Regions from separate parts of the Tepidibacter aestuarii genome, predicted to be linked through region 2. Evidence: riboswitches for the same ligand, from Rfam matches in the RefSeq annotation. Region 2 holds a riboswitch; each other region holds the start of a gene.

Region 1 (2,211 bases), 1.2 Mb from region 2:
TCTATAATATTTGGTATGACATTTGTTTCGGGACTTAATTATAAGATAATAGCTTATACGTCCATTACTGCTATAGTATCTATACCTATAGTATATAATTTTTTAAAACCGCATCAAAGAGTTAGAATAGATGCTTTTTTACATCCCGGGGATCCGAAATACCCTGGAAATTATCAGGTTATTCAGTCTATGGTAGCAATAGGATCTGGAAAGATATTTGGAAAAGGTCTTTTTAAAGGAACTCAAAATCAATATAATTTCCTTCCTGTACAGGAAACAGATTTTATATTCGCTGTATTAGGAGAAGAATTAGGCTTAATCGGTGGAGTTGTATTAGCACTGTTGTTTTCCTTGTTTTTAAATAGAATACTTAAAATAGCAAAGAATGCAAAGGATTTTTATGGAACTTTAATAACAATAGGCGTATTATTTATGTTCTTGTATCAAATTATTCAAAATATAGGAATGGCTATAGGACTTATGCCTGTTACTGGAGTTACTCTTCCTTTTGTTAGTTATGGTGGGAGTTCTTTGGTTACTAGTATGATGGCTCTTGGTATAGTATTAAATGTATCTATGAGAAGAAAAAAGATAAACTTTTAAAGGAAGTGTATATATATGAATATAGCTTTAATAGCTCATGACAGGAAAAAAGAAACTATGGTTAATTTTACAATAGCATATAAAGATATATTAGAAAAACACAATTTGTATGCTACTGGAACTACAGGACTTAGAATTCAAGAGGGATCTGGACTTCAAGTAAATAGATTTTTATCTGGGCCATTAGGAGGAGACCAACAAATCGGTGCAAAAATTGCAGAAGAAGATATGGATTTAGTTATATTTTTAAGAGATGCATTAGAGTCTCAGCCTCATGAGCCAGATATACAAGCTTTAATAAGGTTGTGCGATGTACATTATGTTCCAGTAGCTACTAACTTAGCAAGTGCTGAGATATTTATAAAAGCTATTGAAAGAGGAGATTTAGATTGGAGAAGTGTAAGAAAAACTAACATGTTCAAATAATTAAGCAAAAATATGCTATCTAGATTCTAGATAGCATATTTTTTTTGCATATAAATAGATATTTAATCATATTTATTAGTGTAAAGGAAAAACTTAATTATTTGCATGAATAGAGGCCGCAGGAAAAAGGGTAATTTTTAATTTTAAGGAGAAGAACCTCTGATATTAAAGATGAATGGTTTTCTTGCCGAAAGAATTTGTTTGTTCTTAAATGAGTTCTTGGGTACAAAGTGCATAGCTTTGTAACTGTCATTTATATTATGATGTGCTATTTATGTGGTGGGAATAAAGATTTTCATTGCGTAAATTAGCACTATTTTAAAGCGTTGAAAATAATTATTTTCAACGCTTTTTATCGCTAAGTAAATTATAAAGAAAGTAAATTTTTTAAACAAAAAGGGGGATGAATTATGGATGTTTTGATAAGAGTTAGAATGAGCTTACATGATGCACATTATGGAGGAAACTTAGTTGATGGAGCAAAGATGCTTCAGCTATTTGGAGATGTAGCTACAGAACTTTTGATTAGAAATGATGGAGATGAAGGTCTTTTTAAAGCATATGACAATGTTGAGTTTTTAGCACCTGTCTATGCGGGTGACTATATAGAGGCATATGGGCGTATAGTGAGTGAAGGCAATTCTTCTAGAAAGATGATATTTGAAGCTAGAAAGGTTGCAGTTCAAAGACCAGATATAAATGATTCTGCTGCAGATATACTAGATGATCCTATAGTTGTGTGTAGAGCAAGTGGAACTTGTGTTGTTCCAAAAGATAAGCAGAGAAGATAAGGAGGTAAAATATGGATAAGTTAATTATAACTGCAGCTATATGTGGTGCAGAGGTTACAAAGGCTCATAACCCTACGGTTCCGTATACTGTTAAAGAGATAGGAGATGAAGCGCAAAGGGCTTATGAAGCTGGAGCCAGTATAATACATCTGCATGTAAGAGAAGATAATGGACAACCAACTCAAAATATAGAAAGATTTAGAGCTTGTATAAATGAGATTAAAAATAGATGCCCAGACGTTATAATACAACCGTCTACTGGTGGCGCAGTTGGTATGAGTAATGAAGAAAGACTTCAACCTATATATTTGGATCCAGAAATGGCAACACTTGATTGTGGAACATGTAATTTTGGAGGAGACGATATATTTGTAAATTCTGAAAACACGAT
Region 2 (2,211 bases):
ACCTTTGGAATTTTTACACCAATTTTTTGTGTTACGTCTTTTATTAGTAAAAGCATATTATTAAGACACTTTTTTATATCAATTTGATCATCTTCATCAGTATAGCGTACTCCAAACCCTCCACCTAAATTTAATTCTTCAGTAGTAAAATTACTCTTATCTTTTATTTCTTTTATAAATTCAAACATAGCTAAAACACTTGAATAAAATGACTGCTCCTCAAAAATTTGAGAACCTATATGACAATGAAATCCCTTTAAATTGACTCTATCACTCATTTGAAATTTATTTATTACAAAATGAATATCATCACTAAATATTGATTCACCAAACTTTGAATCATTTTTAGAAGTCTGAATATACTCATGGGTATATGCTTCTATTCCTGGATTTACTCTTAATAATACATCTATTTTTTTATCTAATTCTTCACATAAGCTCTCTAATAAGTCTAATTCTTGTCTATTATCTACTATTATTCTACCTACACCTGATTTAATAGCTAAAGTTAATTCTTCTTCTGTTTTGTTATTTCCATGCATATATATTTTATTTGGAGGAAAATTTGCTTTTAACGCAGTATATAGTTCTCCACCAGATACAACATCTAAACATAACCCTTCAGCTTTTATAATTTTACATATAGCTAAATTTAAAAATGCTTTAGAAGCATATATTACTTCAGTATTAATTCCTTTCAACGAAAAACTTTTATTAAATAATTTGCAATTATCCCTAACTAACTCTTCATCTACTACATATAGTGGAGTTCCATACTCTTTAGCTAAATCAACTACATCACAATTTCCTATTTCAAAATTTCCCATATCATTTATATTCATTGTTCCAAATAATTTCATTATAACGTCACCTCTCTTATATATGTTTTCATTTTTCATGCTTTTTTATAAATAAAAAAAACAGTCATGAGCAAAAGGTACTCATGACTGTTTTATACAAAATCAAAGTATATTTTATATAAAAACAATAATTCCTTTTGCCCCAATATGATAAGTCCTCCTTTAGAAAATTGGGCTATTTTCTAAAGACAGTACTATGCTTATTCAACATAGTCCCAATACATAAATTCTATGTATTTCGGCGGTTGGACCTTTCCAATCTATAACATTTATATGCTGTACTCTTTACAACCGCGGCCTCTATATCATATTGTTTATATTTTTTATTTTTAAATGTAATAATTCCTTGTATATAAAAAAGCAGTTATGAGCAAAAGGCACTCATAACTGCTTTATACAAAACTAAAATACTGTTTTATACAAAAACATCTATTCCTTTTGCCCCAACATGATAAGTCCTCCTTTAGAAAATTGGGCTATTTTCTAAAGACAGTACTATGTTTATTCAACATAGTCCCAATACATAGGATTTATTCATCTATGTATTTCGGCGGTTGGACCTTTCCTGTATATATCTATCATATGCAGTACTAATTGCAACCGCGGCCTCTATATCATATTGTTTATATTTTTTTTTATTTTCTGATTAATTGTTTAAAAGAATTCTAACAGATATTATACTGAGAGTCAACAATATTTTTAAAAATAAAGTTTTAAATTTTAGTATCATCAGAAATGAACCACTGAAAAAATGCATTTAATAAAGTTGTTAGAAGTAAATATGTCAGCTATTTAAGTAAAAGTGGAAACAAAAATAATTTATCAAAACTTGGGGACTATGATAAATAAATGTGTTATAATGTGCATAAAATAAATTAAGGTTATATTATACAAAAGGGCAGAAATAATTTACTTGTTCAAATAAAAAAATGAAAGGTGATATAATGAGGAAAAAAAGATATTTTCAAAATCACTATAAATATGATAAAAATAATAATACTTATTTAATACAAGTGTCTCTTGATGATTATGATGATGTATATGATGATTGGGACCCTTCACCTTTTAAGAAAAGAGATATTGAAGACGAATTTAATGATTTTGTAGTAAATTCATCAGAGGATATACCTTTAAGTTTCAATATCCAAATTATTCTTTATTTACCTGAGTCTAAAAAAGATCCAAAGAAAGAAGTAGCTTTATTATCAGCCTATAAAAATTATTACAGCTATGCACTCGATAGACTTGTAAAGAGCAAATCCAATCTTAACAAAAAAACTTTATCGTATTTATTTCTTTCTATTTCATTTCTTAGTATGGGTTATTTTTTTATTAAAGATATACAAAACGT
Region 3 (2,211 bases), 1.1 Mb from region 2:
TTATCAATATATCTCCACTTTCACAACACTTTCCACATACAGTAACTTTTTCAACAAATCTATCTTCAACCCTGTTAGTCAATGCAACCTCATACTCTGCCTTATAAAGAGCAGGTCTTATATTATCCGTCATTCCTCCATCTACAGATACATATTTTCTAACTCCTTTTATATTTTTTATAGCTCCAACCTCGTAAATAGTAACACCAGAATTAGCTATAATAGATCTTCCTGGTTCTATTATTATTCTTGGCATTTTTATATTCATATTGATCGCATTTGATTCTGTAGAATTTAATATAGTATCTGTATAATTTCTTATATCTGTTGGATTTGTATCTTCATTATAATAAACTCCAAATCCACCTCCTATATCAAATTCTTCTATAGTATAATTAAAAATTTCCTTAATCTCTTTTATTATATTCATCATAACATTAGATAAGTTTATGTAAGTCTCAACCTCACATATTTGAGACCCAACGTGACAATGAATACCTAAAAGATTTATATTTTTATATTCTAAACAGTTTCTAACAGCTCCTAAATAATCTTTTTCATTCATACTGAATCCAAATTTTGTATCTATAACACCAGTTTTTATATATTCATGTGTATTAGAATCAACACCTGGTGATATCCTAATCAACACATTTATTTTTTTATTTTTTTGACCCGCTATTTCATCTATCATTTTAAGTTCTGTAAAATTATCTACAACAAACCTTCCAACTCCATAATCAATTCCCATAACTATCTCATTTTTACTTTTGTTATTTCCATGGAAAATAATATTTTTCATAGGAAAGCCTGAGTATTTAGCTACATATAATTCTCCTCCAGATACTACATCTAAATAAGCACCTTCTTCTTTTAATATAGAACACATATATGGTGTTAAAAAAGCCTTGCCCGCATATGCTACTATATTTTTACCTGAACATTCAAAGTTTTGCTTGAATTTTCTTATGTTGTTTCTTACTAACTCTTCATCATATACATATAAAGGAGTTTTGAACTCTTTAGCTATATCAGATAACTTAAAATCATGTATATACATCTCATTTTCTTTAACATTGTAATTTCCAAATAACCTCATCTAAATCACACCCCTATTTTTTGAGTATAAATAAAAAACAGCCTAAGCACCCCAAAGGAATGCTCAAGCTGTTTTAATATACTCAAACAAAACCTCTGTAGCTCTCCATCGAAACCGATGACAGCTGCATACATATTTTGCATACAGCCAGAAAAATGACTTTGCATATCATTTATCTTCGGCCACAATTCCTTTCGTCTTACTTCAAAGCTTGCCAGCTCCATAAAACTAATATTAATTGCGGCTCCTCTACCTTAGGTTATTAATATTTTATTTTTTTAAAATTGTATCACAATTAAGTCACAATGTCCAACTTTTTTTATTTTACAACTATATTAACTAATTTTTTAGGAACAGCTATAACTTTAACTATTTCCTTGCCTTCAGTAAGTTCTTTTATTTTTTCATCTGCTAATGCCTTTTCTTGCATTTCTTCTCTTGTAACATTAGCACTTAAGTTTAACTTACCTCTAACCTTACCATTAATTTGAACAACAACTTCTATCTCATCCTTAACAAGAGCAGTTTCATCATACTCAGGCCATGATATTTCTGATGCACTTCCTTCTTTTCCTATAATACTCCAAAGTTGTTCTCCAACGTGTGGTGTAAATGGTGAGATTATAGTTACTATAGCTTCTATACCTTCTTTTAGTATACCTTCTTTTCTATTTTCATTTTCTTTATACTTGTACATCTCATTAACAAGCTCCATAAGAGCAGATATTGCAGTATTGAATCCAAATTTACCAGATATGTCATCAGTAACTTTTTTGATTGTAGAATGTATAACAAATCTAGCTTGTTTATCTTCTTTAGATAAATTTTCAAGATTAGTCTCTGCATTTACACAATCCTTTAACTCTTCTACTAATCTAAATACTCTATTTATAAATCTATAACATCCTTCTACACCTTGTTCAGACCAATCTAAATCTCTCTCAGGAGGTGCAGCAAATAATACGAATAATCTAGCAGTATCCGCTCCATATTTTTCAATTATCTCTAAAGGACTAACTACATTACCTTTAGACTTTGACATTTTAGCTCCTTCTTTTAATACCATTCCTTGAGTTAATAAGTTCTTAAATGGCTCATCAAAATCTACCATA
Region 4 (2,211 bases), 360 kb from region 2:
TTCTCTTATAGATTTGAGTGATTATTGTGAAGACAAGATTAGACTTTGTGTTGAAAATTCTGGAAAATTTACTCAGAAATTGTACCAAGAAATTTTAGATGATATTATATATGAAAAAAATGTATTTTTAACATGGGATATAGGTCATTCTTATTTTGAAAAGTATGATGAAATAAAATTTTTCAAAAATAATATAGATAAAATTAAAACTGTTCATGTCCATGATGTAAATGATATAAGTGATCATCAAGTTGTAGGAGATGGGAAGCTTGATTTTTCAAAGTATATAGAGGATATAGGAGCTGAAGATAAGGTTTATATATTAGAGGTAAGACCTAGAGAAAAAGCTTTAGAATCATTAGAAAATTTGAGAAAGTTCATATAAAATTAAAATTTTGTTGTTGACTAAACTAAGAGTGTATTGTATCATTATGAAATAACAAGTGAACGAAAAAAAAGATAGAGGTTGCATTGTTTAATAGTACTGCTTTGGAGTTAAGCACTATGAAGAAGCACGAAAGGAAATAATGCCGAAGCTTTACAACTGATGCTTTAAGGTTGTAGGGTTGGGGTTGCGTATAATATATGCAACACTGTCACAAATACTTATTTGTGGGGAGCTATCATTCAAATGAAAGTAGGCAATTAGCCCTATTTGTAGGGTATTAATTTAAACATGCTTATTTAACCTTGAGTGAAGACTCAAGGTTTTTTTGTTTTGATGGACTCTTCTCCAAAAAATTTCGCTTGTAATCTAAATTTTAGGAGGAGTAAAAATGAGAAAAAGAGGATTTATTTTAATTTTAACTTTTATGTTGTTTGCATTATGCATGAACTTTGGATTTGCAGAAGAGCTAGACCCAGCTCAAGTTAATGCGGATAAGTTTGGGTTATTAACTTTATTACCACCTTTAGTTGCTATAGTTTTAGCATTTGTAACTAAAAATGTTGTGTTATCTTTGTTTTTAGGAGTATTTTCAGGAACGTTTTTGGTTAGTTTAAGTGGTTCTAATGTTTTTATGGCATTATTTAATGGATTTTTATCTATAATAGACAAGGTTTTATCATCTTTAGCAGACCCTTGGGATGCAGGTATTATTCTTCAATGTTTAACTATAGGAGGACTTATTGCACTTATAACTAGAATGGGAGGAGCTAAAGCTATAGCTGAGAGCCTTGCTAAAAGAGCTAAATCTCCTAGAAGTGCTCAATTATTTACTTGGATTTTAGGACTTATAGTATTTTTTGATGATTATGCAAATGCACTTATAGTAGGCCCTATAATGAGACCTGTAACAGATAGAATGAAGATATCAAGAGAAAAATTATCATTTATAATAGATGCAACTGCAGCTCCGATAGCTGGTATTGCTATTATATCTACTTGGATTGGTTATGAAATAAGTTTAATAAAGGATGCTTATGCAAGTATAGGTCAACAGGTAAATGCTTATTCTGTATTTATATCTACTATTCCTTATAGATTTTACAATATATTAATTCTTATATTTATAGTTTGTACTGCTATATTCTTAAGAGAATTTGGACCGATGCTTAAGTGTGAGAGAAGAGCTAGAACTAGTGGAAAAGTTTTAGGTGATGAGATGGATGCTAAGTTTGAAGAGGAAAGTAAAGAGATTCAACCTAAAGAAGGAATTAAGCTTAGTGTATGGAATGCTATAGTTCCTATAGGAGTTTTAATATTTGCATCTTTACTTGGTTTTTACTACAATGGATACAATACTATAATGGGTGGAGAAGATACTGTTTTAATAGAATTATTAAAGAATTCACCTGTTTCATTTGCAGCTGTTAGAGAAACTTTTGGAGCATCTGATGCAAGTATAGTATTATTCCAGGGTGCATTGTTTGCAAGTATAGTAGCTATTATAATGGGTACTAGTCAAAAAATATTCAAGGTATCAGAAGCTATTGATACGTGGGTAAAGGGAATGAATTCACTAGTTATAACAGGTGTTATATTATTACTTGCATGGTCTTTAAGTAGTGTTATAAAAGAGCTTGGAACTGCTAAGTTTTTAGTATCAGTATTATCTGGTGCTATACCTAAATTCTTACTGCCATCTATGATATTTGCACTTGCAGCTGTTATATCTTTTGCGACAGGTACATCTTATGGAACAATGGGTATACTTATGCCACTTACTATACCTTTAGCACATGCTATATCGCCAGAGTCTTCATACATTA

Evidence for each region. A riboswitch is a leader RNA that binds a small molecule or an ion and turns the genes downstream of it on or off. The one in region 2 is predicted to bind lysine.
Region 1: it holds a riboswitch for lysine, as region 2 does, so the genes downstream of both, kal (3-aminobutyryl-CoA ammonia lyase) here and lysA (diaminopimelate decarboxylase) in region 2, are expected to answer to the same signal.
Region 3: it holds a riboswitch for lysine, as region 2 does, so the genes downstream of both, lysA (diaminopimelate decarboxylase) here and lysA (diaminopimelate decarboxylase) in region 2, are expected to answer to the same signal.
Region 4: it holds a riboswitch for lysine, as region 2 does, so the genes downstream of both, M2214_RS04020 (Na+/H+ antiporter NhaC family protein) here and lysA (diaminopimelate decarboxylase) in region 2, are expected to answer to the same signal.

The regions. Positions count from the first base shown of each region.
Region 1 is NZ_OW235315.1:2,363,824-2,366,034, reverse strand. Features, by position in the region: gene rodA (rod shape-determining protein RodA) at 1-603, shown strand, start outside; gene mgsA (methylglyoxal synthase) at 619-1,029, shown strand; lysine riboswitch at 1,132-1,308, shown strand; gene kal (3-aminobutyryl-CoA ammonia lyase) at 1,440-1,820, shown strand; gene kce (3-keto-5-aminohexanoate cleavage enzyme) at 1,832-2,211, shown strand, end outside.
Region 2 is NZ_OW235315.1:1,208,150-1,210,360, reverse strand. Features, by position in the region: gene lysA (diaminopimelate decarboxylase) at 1-899, opposite strand, end outside; lysine riboswitch at 1,006-1,171, opposite strand; lysine riboswitch at 1,307-1,480, opposite strand; gene M2214_RS05840 (hypothetical protein) at 1,790-2,211, shown strand, end outside.
Region 3 is NZ_OW235315.1:2,290,320-2,292,530, forward strand. Features, by position in the region: gene lysA (diaminopimelate decarboxylase) at 1-1,099, opposite strand, end outside; lysine riboswitch at 1,190-1,359, opposite strand; gene leuS (leucine--tRNA ligase) at 1,419-2,211, opposite strand, start outside.
Region 4 is NZ_OW235315.1:844,203-846,413, forward strand. Features, by position in the region: gene M2214_RS04015 (sugar phosphate isomerase/epimerase family protein) at 1-385, shown strand, start outside; lysine riboswitch at 453-631, shown strand; gene M2214_RS04020 (Na+/H+ antiporter NhaC family protein) at 777-2,211, shown strand, end outside.